DNA from 2 places in the Nocardia halotolerans genome. Region 1 is predicted to be linked to the other one. Evidence: riboswitches for the same ligand, from Rfam matches in the RefSeq annotation. Region 1 holds a riboswitch; the other holds the start of a gene.

Region 1 (7,256 bases):
TGAGCAGGCGGTCCGTGTCGGCGAGGGTGGTGCCGAGGCCGATGCTGGCGCGGAGGGCGGCGTCCAGGCCGAGGCTCGCCAGCAGGGGGTGTGCGCAGAAGCGGCCGTCGCGCAGGCCGATGGCGTGTTCGGCGGAGAGGTAGGCGGCGACCTGGCCGGGGGCGTAACCGGCGACGGTGAACGCGACGATGCCCACGCAGTCGGGGCTGTCGGACCAGATGCGGACCAGTTCGACACCGGGGATGGCGCTCAACCCGTTACGCAGCCGGTCGGCCAGAAAACTCTCGTGCGCGACGAGGTCGGCGGGATCGATGGCGCCGAGGGCGTCGCAGGCGGCGGCGATGGCGGCCGCGCCGAGCACATTCGGCGAACCGGCTTCGTGGCGTTGCGGCGCGACGGCCCATTCCACCTGTGCCACACCGACTTCGCGTACCGCGCCACCACCGGCCAGGTAGGGCGCACCGTCGTCGAGCCAGTCGCGGCGGCCGACGAGCACGCCCGAACCGAACGGCGCGTACAGCTTGTGCCCGGAGAAGGCGAGGTAGTCGATACCGGTCTCGCGCAACGAGATCCGCCGGTGCGGGGCCAGCTGGGCGGCGTCGACGAGCAGCCGCGCACCGCACAGGTGGGCGATGGTGGCCAGGCGCTCCAACGGCAGTACCTCGCCGGTGACGTTGGAAGCTCCGGTCACCGCGAGCAGCGCGGCCGGCTTGCTGCACAACTCGGCGACCAGACGCTGAACGGTCTCTTCGACAGTGTCGGCGGCCCGCACCACCCGCCTGCCGTGTGCGGTCCAGGGCAGGAAGTTGGCGTGGTGCTCGATATCGAGCACCACCGTCTCCCCCGGCACGCAGCCGGCCAGCAGGTTCAGCGAATCGGTGGTGTTGCGGGTGAACACCACCACCTGGTCGTCGTCGGCGTCGAGGAACCGCGACACCGCGCCGCGCGATGCTTCGTAGCATTCGGTGCTGATCCGGGAGGCGTACCCCGCGCCGCGATGCACGCTGGCGTAGTACGGCAGCAGGGCCGAGATCCGGTCGGTGACCTGCTTCAAAGCGGGCGCGCTCGCCGCGTGGTCGAAGTTGACGTAGCCACTGGTGCCGCCTTGCACCAGCGGGACGCGCAGGTCGGCACCGGACACGGTGGCGAGGGCGCAGGTGGGGTCGAGTACTGCAGTCATGACGAAATCCCGTCGGCTCTGGGACTCGTTCCGCAAAGGGGTGAGTCCGCGCTTGCCGCGTCCCCAACGGACGCCGGCCTGGTCGTCACCCGGAGCACCCCACCGCGGAGGAGGGTTGCCGACCAGCAAGCCGGGGCTGAACGCTGGCACTCGTGACCTGCACCGAGGTTGGCAGACGACCCGGGCGCGTGTCAACCACCCGTTTCGCGATTGCCCCTGAATTGCCCTCATCGCGTGGCGTCCCTGACCATCTGCCGACACCATGATGGCACCACCAAATGATTGAGCTTCTCTACTATTTGTTAGAGTGGCCGCCATGTCCACGAACCCGAACTCCGTGCGCGGCCTTCCGCGCTATCCGGTGTACGCGCTCGGGCGGCTCACCAAGGCCCTGCACGCCGAGATCGACCTGCCGTTGCGCGATCACTGGGTGCTCACCTTCATCGCCGAGAACGCCGACCTGACGCAGAAGAAAGTGGGCGACGCGCTCGGCATCGACCGCAGTGAAGTGGTCCGCCTGATCGACGCGCTGGAAAGCGCGGGCCTGGTCGAACGCACCCGCGACGGCAAGGACCGCCGCAAGTACCGGCTGCGGATCACCGAGGCCGGACGCAAACAGTGCAAGCGCACCGACAAGCTGATCGCGGAGGCCACCGCCCGCGTACTGGACCGCCTCGACGCAGGCGAACGCGCCACCCTGCACCGGCTCACGCTCACCGCCCTCGGCGAGCTCCCGTGACGAGCGCCGACGCCCGCGCGCGCGGATGCCGTCGGCCCCACCAACTCCCGAGTACCGTTGGCATCTGGTGACCATCCCGTTTGCCCTCCGGTAACCCGACCGTGAAACAACAGACACCGATGGGGGTCAACCGATGAGAGGTGGACTGAGCGCGATGCTCGAGCCACACACTGAGGTCCCGGCCGACCGGCCGCGCGATCCGCTGCTGCGCGCCGATCTGGCCGCCGCGCCGCGCACCCTGGTCGACATCCTGACCAGCACCGCCCTCGCCCACCCCGACGCACCGGCCATCGACGACGGCACGGTGGTGCTCACCTACCTGGAGCTGATCACCGCGATCGAGGCCAGGATGACCGAACTCACCGACGCGGGGGTGCGACCGGGCGACCGGGTGGGCGTGCGGATGCCCTCGGGCAGCGCGGCGCTGTACGTGACGATTCTGGCGGTGCTCTACTGCGGCGCCGCGTACGTGCCCGTCGACGCCGACGACCCCGAGGAACGCGCCCGCCTGGTCTTCGGGGAGGCCAGGGTGAGCGCGATGGCCACCGCCGCGGGCATCGAGTCGGCCACCACCGCCACCGGCCACATCTCCGACTGGGACACCCTGCCCAGCCCGGACGACGACGCCTGGATAATCTTCACCTCCGGTTCCACCGGCACGCCGAAAGGTGTTGCGGTGACGCACCGCAACGCCGCCGCCTTCGTCGACGCCGAGGCCCGGCTGTTCCTGCCCGGCGCCCCGATCGGCCCCGGCGACCGGGTGCTGGCCGGGCTGTCGGTGGCATTCGACGCTTCCTGCGAGGAGATGTGGCTGGCCTGGCGGCACGGCGCCTGCCTGGTGCCCGCCCCGCGTGACCTGGTGCGCACCGGCGCCGACCTGGGCCCGTGGTTGATGCGCCGCGAGATCAGCATCGTGTCCACCGTGCCGACACTGGCCGCGACCTGGCCCGCCGAGGCCCTGGACTCGGTGCGGCTGTTGATCTTCGGTGGCGAAGCGGTGCCCCCGGAGCTGGCCGAACGGCTCGCCGGTGGCGCCGAACGCGAGGTGTGGAACACCTACGGCCCCACCGAAGCGACCGTGGTGGCCTGCGCCGCGCTGCTCGACGGCACGATGCCGATCCGCATCGGCCTGCCGCTGGACGGCTGGGATCTCACCGTCGTCGACCCGCAGGGCAACCCGGTTCCGGTGGGCGAGACCGGGGAGCTCGTGATCGGTGGCGTCGGCCTGGCCCGCTACTTGGACCCGGCCAAGGACGCGGAGAAGTACGCGCCGCTGCCCTCGCTCGGCTGGGAACGCGCTTATCGCAGTGGCGATCTGGTGCGCAACGATCCCGAGGGACTGATCTTCCTCGGCCGTGCCGACGACCAGATCAAGATCGGTGGCCGCCGGATCGAACTCGGCGAGATCGACAACGCGCTGCAACATCTGCCCGGTGTCAGCGGGGCGGCGGCCGCGATCCGGACCACCAAGGCCGGCAACAAGATACTCGTCGGCTACCTCACCGGCGCCGGACCCGACTTCGATGCGAAGAAGGCCAGAGCGATACTGGCCGAACAACTTCCGGCGCCACTGGTGCCCCGCCTCGCGGTGGTCGCCGATCTGCCGACCCGCACGTCGGGCAAGGTCGACCGCGACGCCCTGCCCTGGCCGTTGCCCAGCTCCGACGACACGGCCGAGCACGGCCTGCGCGGCACCGCCGCCTGGGTGGCCGGACTGTGGGATGCCATCCTCGGCGCCGAGGTCACCGGTCTCGACACCGATTTCTTCGATGTGGGCGGCGGGTCGCTGGCGGCGGCGCAACTGGTGGGCGCGCTGCGCGAACGGTATCCGCACGTGACCGTCGCCGATCTCTACGACCATCCGCGCCTGGGCTCGCTGGTCGAGTTGCTCGACGGCAGCGCCCCGGTCGCGGCCGTGGACACCCGGGTCGTCGAGCCGACCCCGCGGCGCGCACAGCTCACCCAGGTGCTGGCCACCGTGCCGCTCACCACGCTCACCGGCCTGCAATGGGTCACCTGGTTGGCGATGGTGTCGGCCATCGCGGGCTGGTCGGGTTCACTGCCCTGGCTGCCGCGGCTGTCGTGGTGGTGGATCGCACTGGCCTTCGTACTGTTCATCTCGCCACTGGGCCGGATGACGCTGTGTGTGGCCGGCGCGCGCGTCCTGCTCGCCGGTGTCCGCCCCGGCACCTACGCCCGCGGCTCCGGAGTGCACCTGCGATTGTGGGCCGCGGTGCGGCTCTCGGAGGCCAGCGGCGCCGAGAACCTCTCCGGCGCACCGCTGATGGTGCCCTTCGCCCGCGCGCTCGGCGCGAAGATCGGCAAGGGCGTCGACCTGCACAGCCTGCCGCCGGTCACCGGCATGCTCGAGCTCGGCGACGGCGCCAGTGTGGAACCCGAGGTCGATCTGTCGGGGTACTGGGTCGACGGCGACCGCGTGCACATCGGCGGCATCACCATCGGTGACGGTGCGGTGATCGGCGCCCGTTCGATCCTGCTGCCCGGCACCAAGATCGGTAAACGAGCCGAGGTCGCGCCCGGCTCGGCGGTGTCGGGCAAGGTCAAGGGCGAACAGGAATGGGCGGGCTCACCGGCCGCGAAAACCGGTAAGGCACCGCGGCGCTGGCCCGACCACGCCCCCGAACGCGCCAGGCACTGGCTGCTGGTGTTCGGTCTGTCATCGATGGTGCTGGCCGCGATGCCGGTGTTCGGCCTGGCCGTGGGCGGCACCTTCATCGCCTGGTGCATCCGCGAGCAGACCACCATCGGCGCGGCCGCCCTGCGCGGTTTCGCCATCCTGCCGGTGGCCACTCTGCTGAGCTTGGCCGTCTACGCCGCCGCCACCGTGCTCGCGGTGCGCCTGCTCGGCATCGGCCTGCGCGAGGGCTATCACCCGGTGCGCAGCCGCACCGGCTGGCAGGTGTGGGCCACCGAACGACTGCTCGATTCGGCCCGCACATTCTTGTTCCCGCTCTACGCCAGCCTGCTCACCCCGGTCTGGTTGCGCCTGCTCGGTGCCAAGATCGGCAAGAACGTCGAGGCGTCGACGGTGCTGCTGCTACCCAAGTTCACCGTGGTCGCCGACGGCGCGTTCCTGGCCGACGACACCATGATCGGCAGTTACGAACTCGGCGGCGGTTGGCTGCGCATCGGCGAGTCGAAGGTCGGCAAACGCGCCTTCCTCGGCAACTCCGGCATGACCGCGCCGGGACGCCGAGTACCCAAGAACGGTCTGGTCGCGGTGCTCTCGGCCGCGCCGAGCAAGGCCAAGGCGGGGTCGTCGTGGCTGGGTAGTCCACCGGTGCGGTTGCGTCGCGCGGCCGAATCCAGCGACACCTCACGCACGTTCGATCCGCCGCTGCGGTTGAAGCTGGCGCGCGCCTTCGTCGAGACCTGCCGGTTGGTGCCGGTGATGGTGACCTTCGCGATCGGGCTGGGCGTGCTGTTCGTCCTCGCGCTGATCGCCGACCACGCCGGCTACCTGGTCGCCGCGCTGGTGTCCGGGCTGGTGCTGATGGTGGCGGGCGCGGTCGCGGGGGCGTGCGCGATCGCCGCGAAATGGTTGCTGGTGGGGCGGATTCGCGCGATCGAGCACCCGCTGTGGAGCTCGTTCGTGTGGCGCAACGAGGTATCGGACGCCTTCGTGGAGACTGTCGCGGCACCCTGGTTCGCCCGCGCGGCAACGGGTACTCCGGTGATGAATCTGTGGCTGCGCGGCCTCGGTGCCAAGATCGGTCGCGGGGTATGGTGCGAGTCCTATTGGCTACCGGAGGCGGACCTGGTGACACTCGGTGACGGTGCGACCGTGGAACGCGGTTGTGTGGTGCAGACCCACCTGTTCCACGACCGCATCATGGCGATGGACACGGTGACCCTGGACGCGGGCGCCACCCTCGGACCGCACTGTGTCGCCCTGCCCGCCGCCCACATCGGGGCCGGCGCCACCATCGGACCCGCCTCGCTGGTGATGCGCGGCGACGTGGTCCCGCCGTCGACGCGTTGGTGGGGCAACCCCATCTCGCCCTGGGCCGGTCCCGCCTGATGCGGAGCAAGTTCTACGAGGACCCGATCGACGACTATCTGCCGCAGAACGGCAACCGGGGCTACCGGGTGTCGCGCTACGAGCTCGAGCTCAGTTACAAACCGGCCAGCAACCGGCTCACCGGGCGGGCTGTGGTCATCGCCGTGACCACCGAGGTGCGCCTCTGGGTGACGCTGGATCTGTCCCAGTCACTGGCGGTGTCGAAGGTACTCGTCAACGGGTCGAAGGCAGCGAAATTCGTCCATCAGCACGGCAAGCTGGCAATCACCCCGCAGCAGAAGATCCCGGCGGGCGGGGTCCTCGAGATAACCGTCCAGTACTCGGGCACACCGAAACCCGTGCGCGGGCAGTGGGGTGAGGTCGGCTGGGAGGAACTCACCGAGGGTTCGCTGGTCGCCAGCCAGCCCAACGGCGCGGCCTCCTGGTTCCCGTGCGACGACCACCCCAGTGCCAAAGCGTCGTACCGGATCTCGATCACCACCGACAGCCCGTACTACGCCATGGCCAACGGCACCCTCGTTCGCAAACAGGCCAAGGCCAGCCAGACCACCTGGGTGTACGAGGCGCCCGAGCCGATGGCGACCTATCTGGCGACGGTCCAGATCGGCCACTACCGCAAGTACCGCGTCGGCTCGCCCGGCGAACCGGTGCCGATGCATGCCGTCGTTCCGGCGCGGTTGCGCGCGAACTTCGACCACGATTTCGCCCGGCAACCCGAGATGATGGCGCTGTTCGCCGAACGGTTCGGGCCCTACCCGTTCGAGCACTACAGCGTGGTGGTCACCGACGACGACCTCGACATCCCGATCGAAGCGCAGGGCATCTCCATCTTCGGCGCCAACCACTGCGACGGCAGGCGCGGCGCGGAACGGCTCGTGGCCCACGAGCTGGCCCACCAGTGGTTCGGCAACAGCCTCACCCTGAAGCACTGGCGCGACATCTGGCTGCACGAGGGTTTCGCCTGCTACGCCGAATGGATCTGGTCCGAAGCCGCGGGCGGCCCCAGCGCCGACCAGCTGGCCCGTGCCGCCCGCGCGAATCTGGCCCGCCAGCCGCAGGACATCATCGTCGGCGATCCCGGTCCCGAGGACATGTTCGACGACCGCGTCTACAAGCGGGGCGCGCTGACTCTGCACGCGCTGCGCCTGGAGCTGCGCGACCGCCTGTTCTTCGAACTCCTGCGGGAATGGACGGCGCGCTACCGGCACTCCTCGGTCACCACCGAAGAATTCGTCGACCTCGCGGGTCACTACAGCGTGGCGCCACTGCGCGGGCTGTTCGCGCTCTGGCTGGGC
Region 2 (7,256 bases), on a different contig from region 1:
CACCACGTACGCGGTGCCGTTGGGGCGCTGGTCGTCGAGGAAGGTCGCGGTCGCCAGGGCCGAGGTCCAGATCGACTCCTCGGGAATGTCCAAACCGGTGTGCCGCAGCCGGGCCTGCAGGTCACGCGGGGTACGGATCGAATTGTTCGTCAGCACCAGGAACGGGATCTCGTTGCCACGCAGTTCGGCCAGAAACGCGTCGGCGCCCGGAATCAACTGGTCCTCGTGCACCAGCACACCGTCCATGTCGGTCAGATACGACAAGATCTGCTCATCCTTGGAGGTCACCTGTTCATCATCCGCTGAAACGGCACGCCGCGGGTGACGAAACGTCGGCCTGTCCTCGGTCGGCCGACGGCGCTAGGGTCGGGTGGCAGGGACGGCGCGGCAGAAGGAGTGGCGGAGAATGGTTGAGCTCAAGCTCGGATACAAGGCATCGGCGGAACAGTTCGGGCCACGTGAGCTCGTCGAGCTGGCGGTGGCCGCCGAGCAACACGGTCTCGACAGCGCGACCGTGAGCGACCACTTCCAGCCGTGGCGGCACAACGGCGGCCACGCACCGTTCTCACTGGCCTGGCTGGCCGCGGCGGGCGAGCGCACCGACCGGATCATGCTGGGCACCTCCGTGCTCACCCCCACCTTCCGCTACAACCCCGCGGTGATCGCACAGGCGTTCGCCACCTTCGGCTGCCTCTACCCCGGCCGGGTGATGCTCGGCGTCGGCACCGGCGAGGCGCTCAACGAGATCGCCACCGGTTACAAAGGCGAATGGCCCGACTTCAAGGAACGCTTCGCCCGCCTGCGCGAAGCCGTCCGGTTGATGCGCGAACTGTGGCTCGGTGACCGCGTCGATTTCGACGGCGACTACTACCACACCGTCGGCGCCTCGATCTATGACGTGCCCGAAGGCGGCATCCCCGTCTACATCGCCGCCGGCGGCCCGGTGGTGGCCAGATACGCCGGCCGCGCCGGCGACGGTTTCATCTGCACCTCCGGCAAGGGCATGGACCTCTACACCGAGAAGCTGATGCCCGCCGTCGCCGAAGGCGCCGCCAAAGCCGACCGCGACCCGGCCACCATCGACAAGATGATCGAAATCAAGATCTCCTACGACACCGACCCCGATCTCGCACTGGAGAACACCCGCTTCTGGGCGCCCCTGTCCCTGACCCCCGAACAGAAGCACGACATCACCGACCCGATCGAAATGGAAGCCGCCGCCGACGCCCTGCCGATCGAACAGGTCGCCAAGCGCTGGATCGTGGCCAGCGACCCCGACGACGCCGTCGCCCAGATCCAGCCCTACCTCGACGCCGGTCTCAACCACCTGGTCTTCCACGCCCCCGGCCACGACCAGCTCCGCTTCCTCGACTTGTTCCAGCGCGACCTGGCCCCCCGCCTGCGCGCGCTGGGCTGAGGACCTGGCGTGAGCACAGTCCTGACGTAGTCTGGCGACATGTCGACACCGCGCCATGACCCGCCGCGGATCGTGACCGCCGAGGAGTTTCTCGATGGGCCGGCAGATGCCTTCGGTGAGATCCACGACGGTGTGATGGTCGAATGTACGGCACAGAGCCCCATGCACGACCGCGTGGTGCATCGGCTCCGATCCGCACTGGAATACGGGATAGACCCGAACGGGCCGTGCCGCGAAGTACACGGCGACACGCCTATGCGGCTCGCAGACAACGACGACGCCGACCCAGCACGCCGACTGTGCGCCCGATACCCGGACTTGATCCTGCGGGACTGTTCCGATGGTCCCTACGATGCACAACACGTCGCCGACCAAACACTGATCGTTGTCGAGGTGACGTCGGAGAGCACCATCGACAGCGACATCGGCATCAAACGTGAGCTCTACGCGCGCGCGGGCATTCCGATGTACCTGATCGTCCATTTCGACAAGGACTGGCAGCACATCGCCATGATCGAGGAGCTGCGCCTGGACTGGTCAGGACGACGGTATGTCGGCTGGAACAAGCACACCGACGCCTTGGTGCTGACCGAACCGGTCAAAGTCGCCGTCATGTTCGAGGACCTACAGAGCCCCCTGCCACGCCGTCCGTGACACCGAAGCCAGCCGCCGTCCACCCGTCGCAACAGCGGAAGACCAAGCCGGGCCAGGCGGTCGACTATCTCGTTGGGTACGGCTTTGGAGTTCGTGTTGTTCGAGGGCCTACTCGATGATCGGGAGGGGGCGGGTGTGTTCGTCGCCTGCGCCCGGTAGGTCGGAGCGGGGGATCGGCAAGGTGGGGTTTTCGGTGCGGGGCAGCTGGAAGTCGGTCGCGGGGCGCTGTGCGGCCGGGAGCCGGTAGCACTCGCGGGCGTTGTCCTCGAGCACCGCGTGCGTATCGGCGCCGACGACGTGGCGGATCAGATCCACATCAGCGTCCTCGAACGGGCGGCCCGCGCGGGTACCGGGAAGATCCGAACCGAACATCAGCGCACCCGGATTCACGGCGTGGATGCGGCGCAGCGTCTCGGCCACATCCATGTCGACCCGGCCGAAGCCGGTCGCCTTCACCTTGGCCCCGCGATCCACCAGGTCCAGCAGATACGGCAGCCCCTCCTCGGACATGCCGAGATGGTCGATGACCAGGGCGGGCAGCTTGGAGATCACCGGTTGCAGCGAGGCCAGCATCTGACCGTCGATGTAGAGCTCCACATGCCAGCCCGCGAGCTCGTGCGCGCGCAACGCCTGCAGGGTCATCGCGGTGATGTCGGCGGCCGCGCGCTTGAGATTGAAGCGCAACGCCCGCACCCCGGCCCGATCGAGCTCGAGAATCTCGTCGTCGGTAGCGTCCAGGTCCAGCCGGGTCACCCCGACCCACCCCGTACCGAGCGCGCCGAGCGCGGCCTTCAGATAGGACTGATCCGTACCTTGGAACGACGCGCTGACCACGGCGCCACCGCGAATATCGAAGCCCGACATACGGTCTCGATAGTCCTCGATGAGGTACGGCTCGGGCAGGTAGCCTTCGTTCTCGATCAGCGGAAACCGCGGATCGATGATGTGGACATGCGCATCGAACACCTGTACAGAATGCCCTACTGTGTTTGTTTGAGCGCTGGCGCGCTCGAGGTTCGCGGCCCCTTGTGTCCCGACGATCAGGCGCCGTTGCTTGCTCCTTCGTCGCGTACGCAACGGCGCCTGATCGTCGGGACGGCCACGAACCGCCGCTTCGCGGCGGCCCCTCCTCGAGGTCGGGGCGTACGGGGCTGGGTTTTCGCGTCGCGGCACCGCCTCTGAGGCCGCTGCGATTGTTACGCCTTGTTCGGCTCCGAGGCGCGCAGCATGTCTTCGCGCTCGACGACCTTCACGCGCTCGCGGCCCTCCGGCTCGCCCAGGGCGCGCTCGTGCGCGTCGAGGCGGTACCAGCCGGCCCACGTGGTGAACGGGATGCCCTTGGCCTCGAGGAACTCGGTGACGGCGTCGAGTTCCGGCTTCGCCGCGGGGGTGAAGTCCTTGGCGTCGTCGAGCAGGCAGGCGATGGTTTCGTTGGCGTCGCCCTTGGTGTGGCCGATCAGGCCGACCGGGCCACGCTTGATCCAGCCGGTCACATAGGTGGCGGGCATGAAGCGGGCGTTGCCCTCGGCGGTCTCGTCGGCGATCACGCGACCGGCTTCGTTGGGCACGGTGCCCGCCTGGTCGTCGAAGGGCAGCTGGTTGATGTTCTGCGACAGGTAGCCGACGGCGCGGTACACGGCCTGCACGTCCCACTGCCGGAACTCGCCGGTGCCCTTGACGTTGCCGGTGCCGTCGAGCTGGGTGCGTTCGGTCTTCAGGCCGACGACCTTGCCGTTGTCACCGACGATCTCCGACGGCGACTCGAAGAAGTGCAGGAACAGCTTGTGCGGGCGGTTGCCCTGGTCGCGAATCGCCCACTGCTCGAGGGTGTTGGCGACCATGTCGACCTGCTTGGAGTTGCGGCGCGCGGCCTCGGAACCCTCGTCGTAGTCGATGTCCTCGGGATCGACGATCACCTCGATCGTCGGGGAATGGTCGAGTTCACGCAGCTCGAGCGGGGTGAACTTGGCCTGGGCGGGGCCGCGGCGTCCGAAGACGTGCACCTCGACGGCCTTGTTCTCCTTCAGGCCCCGGTAGACGTTCGGCGGGATCTCGGTGGGCAGCAGCTCGTCGCCGGTCTTGGCCAGCACGCGGGCCACGTCCAAGGCGACGTTGCCGACGCCGAGCACGGCGACCTTCTCGGCCTCGAGCGGCCACACCCGCGGCACATCGGGGTGGCCGTCGTACCAGGACACGAAGTCGGCGGCACCGTAGGAGCCGTCGAGATCGATGCCGGGGACCGGCAGGGCGCGGTCGGCGTTGGCGCCGGTGGAGAAGATCACCGCGTCGTAGAACTGACGCAGGTCGTCGAGGGTGATGTCGGTGCCGTAGTCGATGTTGCCGAGCAGGCGCACCTGGTCCTTGTCGAGAACCTTGTGCAGGGCGGTGATGATGCCCTTGATGCGCGGGTGATCGGGGGCCACGCCGTAGCGGATGAGGCCGAACGGCGCGGGCATGCGTTCGTAGAGGTCGATGCTGACCTCGGCGTCGGACTTCATCAACGCGTCGGCGGCGTAGATACCGGCCGGTCCTGCGCCCACGATCGCAATGCGGAGCGGGCGGGTCGCTGCACTCTGTTCGGTCATCTTTACGCGCACCCTTTGGTCGAGAACTGATTTGTCGGCGTCAACTTAGCTTAGGCTAAGTCCCGTTCCGGCTATTGGCGGCTGCCATCGACGTCGGCAGCCGACCGCAATCATGGCGATTCTAGCTGCGGCATTGCGGCCGCCCGGCGTGCGGTGTGGCTGCCCGCGCGGGTTCTGACAGGATTACAGCATGAACGAGGAGCAAACAGGCTCGGACGAGGCGCCCGTCGTGGTCGATCAGACCGACAAGCGGTCCGTCGTCCCGTTCGTCGCGGCCGCTGCGATCGCGATCGTCGTGCTCATCGGCATCGTGCTCGGCGGACTGCTCGCGCCCGCTGAGAAAAATGTCACATTGGCCGATCGGCTCGCGGCCGCTGTCACCAACTATATCGACGCTCGCGCGCGCACCGAGCAGCGTCCGCCGCCCGGCGTCGCCTGCGCGGGCTTCGACGAGGTGAAGTCCGGGCTCAGCGACCGGCTCGGCGGCCCGAAATCAGCGGTGACGCTCGACAAGAAGGGCTTTTCCAACCCCACCGTCAACGGCGATCGCGGCAAAATCGACGCCACCGTCTCCTTCGACGGCAAGACCGAGTCGAGCACCTGGAACCTGACCCGCGTCGACGGGGAATGGCTGGTGTGCAACCCGTGAATCGTTTGACACGGTGACCTGTGCCGGGGCAATCTCAGATCGCAAGGTCACGAGTGCCAGCGCCAAGCCCCGGCTCGCTGGTCGGCAACCCTCCTCCGCGGTGGGGTGCTCCGGGTGACGACCTGGCCGTGTGACGGGTGTTCCGCCACGGCAAGAGCGGATTCAGCAGGAGGTTCGACATGACTTATGCCGGCGACATCACCCCCGAGCGGGCATGGGAGATCCTGACCGAGCATCCGGGTGCGGTGCTGGTCGACGTGCGCACCGAAGGCGAATGGGAGCGGATCGGTATCCCCGACACCAGCTCCATCGAACGCCCGGCGCACTTCATCGAATGGGTCGACGGCACCGGCACGCCCAACCCCGCCTTCGGCACGCAGCTCGAACAGGCGCTCGCCGACCGCCCCGCCGACGCGCCCGTGGTGTTCCTGTGTCGCTCCGGTCAGCGTTCGGCACACGCGGCCGGCGTGGCGACCGCGGCGGGCATCGCCCCGTCCTACAACGTGCTCGACGGTTTCGAGGGCGGCCCCGACGCGTTCGGGCAGCGTGGCAGCACCGGCTGGCGCGCCGTCGGCCTGCCGTGGCGTCAGGCATGAGGAGACTCGCATGATCACCGGTGGTTCTTTCGACAAGCCACTGCCCGAGGGGGTCGGTCCCGCCACCCTCGGCGTGCGCGGCGGTCTGCGCCGTTCCGGTTTCGACGAGACGTCCGAGGCGCTGTATCTGACCTCGGGGTTCGTCTACGAGAGCGCCGAGGCCGCCGAGGCCGCGTTCACCGGCGACGCCGAACACTTCGTCTACTCCCGTTTCGGCAACCCGACGGTGGCCATGTTCGAGGAGCGCATCCGCCTGCTCGACGGCGCCGAAGCCGCCTTCGCCACGGCCTCTGGCATGTCGGCGGTCTTCACCGCGCTGGGCGCCCTGCTGAAGGCCGGTGACCGGCTCGTCGCCGCGCGCAGCCTGTTCGGTTCCTGCTTCGTTGTATGCAACGAGATCCTGCCGCGCTGGGGCATCGAAACCGTCTTCGTCGACGGTGACGACCTCGAGCAGTGGGAGCAGGCCCTGTCGGTGCCCACCCAGGCCGTGTTCTTCGAAACGCCCGCCAACCCGATGCAGACCCTCGTCGACGTGCGCAAGGTCAGCGAGCTGGCCCATGCCGCAGGCGCGAAAGTGGTGCTGGACAACGTCTTCGCCACCCCGCTGCTGCAACGCGGCTTCGAACTCGGCGCCGACGTGGTGGTGTACTCCGGCACCAAGCACATCGACGGCCAGGGCCGGGTACTCGGCGGCGCCATTCTGGGCGCCAAGGACTACATCGACGGCCCCGTCAAAACCCTGATGCGCCACACCGGTCCCGCCCTGAGCCCGTTCAACGCCTGGACCCTGCTCAAGGGCCTGGAAACGATGCCGCTGCGGGTACGCCAATCCACCGAATCGGCCCTGCGGGTCGCCGAGTTCCTGGAGTCGCACCCCGCGATCGACTGGGTGAGATACCCCTTCCTGCCCTCACATCCGCAGCACGACCTGGCACTGGCGCAGATGTCGGGCGGCGGCACCGTCGTCACCTTCGCTCTGCACGGCGACGACGGCAAGAAACGCGCCTTCGAAGTGCTCAACCGCCTGCGCATCATCGACATCTCCAACAACCTCGGTGACGCCAAAACCATGATCACCCACCCGGCTACCACCACTCACCGGGCGATGGGCCCCGAGGGCCGCGCCTCGATCGGCTTGTCCGACGGGGTGGTTCGCCTCTCGGTCGGCCTCGAAGACCTCGAAGATCTTTTGAGCGACCTCGACCACGCCCTGAGCTGAACTGTGCGGTTCACGGCACTCTGTGGCCGGGTCGCACCGTGTAGGGCACGGCTCGGCATGGCGACGATCGCTCGCGTTACGCGGGTCGAGTGCGGCTTGTGTCGGGGAACGGGATCTTCAGGCCAGCACCGCGCCG

The links. A riboswitch is a leader RNA that binds a small molecule or an ion and turns the genes downstream of it on or off. The one in region 1 is predicted to bind S-adenosylmethionine.
Region 2: it holds a riboswitch for S-adenosylmethionine, as region 1 does, so the genes downstream of both, ACFO5K_RS18095 (rhodanese-like domain-containing protein) here and ACFO5K_RS02790 (aminotransferase class V-fold PLP-dependent enzyme) in region 1, are expected to answer to the same signal.

The regions. Positions count from the first base shown of each region.
Region 1 is NZ_JBHSDL010000003.1:36,618-43,873, reverse strand. It holds gene ACFO5K_RS02790 (aminotransferase class V-fold PLP-dependent enzyme) at 1-1,180, opposite strand, end outside; SAM riboswitch class IV at 1,224-1,338, opposite strand; gene ACFO5K_RS02785 (MarR family winged helix-turn-helix transcriptional regulator) at 1,497-1,919, shown strand; gene ACFO5K_RS02780 (Pls/PosA family non-ribosomal peptide synthetase) at 2,074-5,961, shown strand; gene ACFO5K_RS02775 (M1 family metallopeptidase) at 5,961-7,256, shown strand, end outside.
Region 2 is NZ_JBHSDL010000014.1:1,638,945-1,646,200, forward strand. It holds gene ACFO5K_RS18065 (HAD-IIA family hydrolase) at 1-246, opposite strand, end outside; gene fgd (glucose-6-phosphate dehydrogenase (coenzyme-F420)) at 407-1,417, shown strand; gene ACFO5K_RS18075 (Uma2 family endonuclease) at 1,457-2,071, shown strand; gene ACFO5K_RS18080 (amidohydrolase family protein) at 2,180-3,037, opposite strand; gene ACFO5K_RS18085 (FAD-dependent oxidoreductase) at 3,268-4,656, opposite strand; gene ACFO5K_RS18090 (Rv0361 family membrane protein) at 4,847-5,305, shown strand; SAM riboswitch class IV at 5,351-5,468, shown strand; gene ACFO5K_RS18095 (rhodanese-like domain-containing protein) at 5,485-5,901, shown strand; gene ACFO5K_RS18100 (O-succinylhomoserine sulfhydrylase) at 5,912-7,120, shown strand; gene ACFO5K_RS18105 (DUF456 domain-containing protein) at 7,238-7,256, opposite strand, start outside.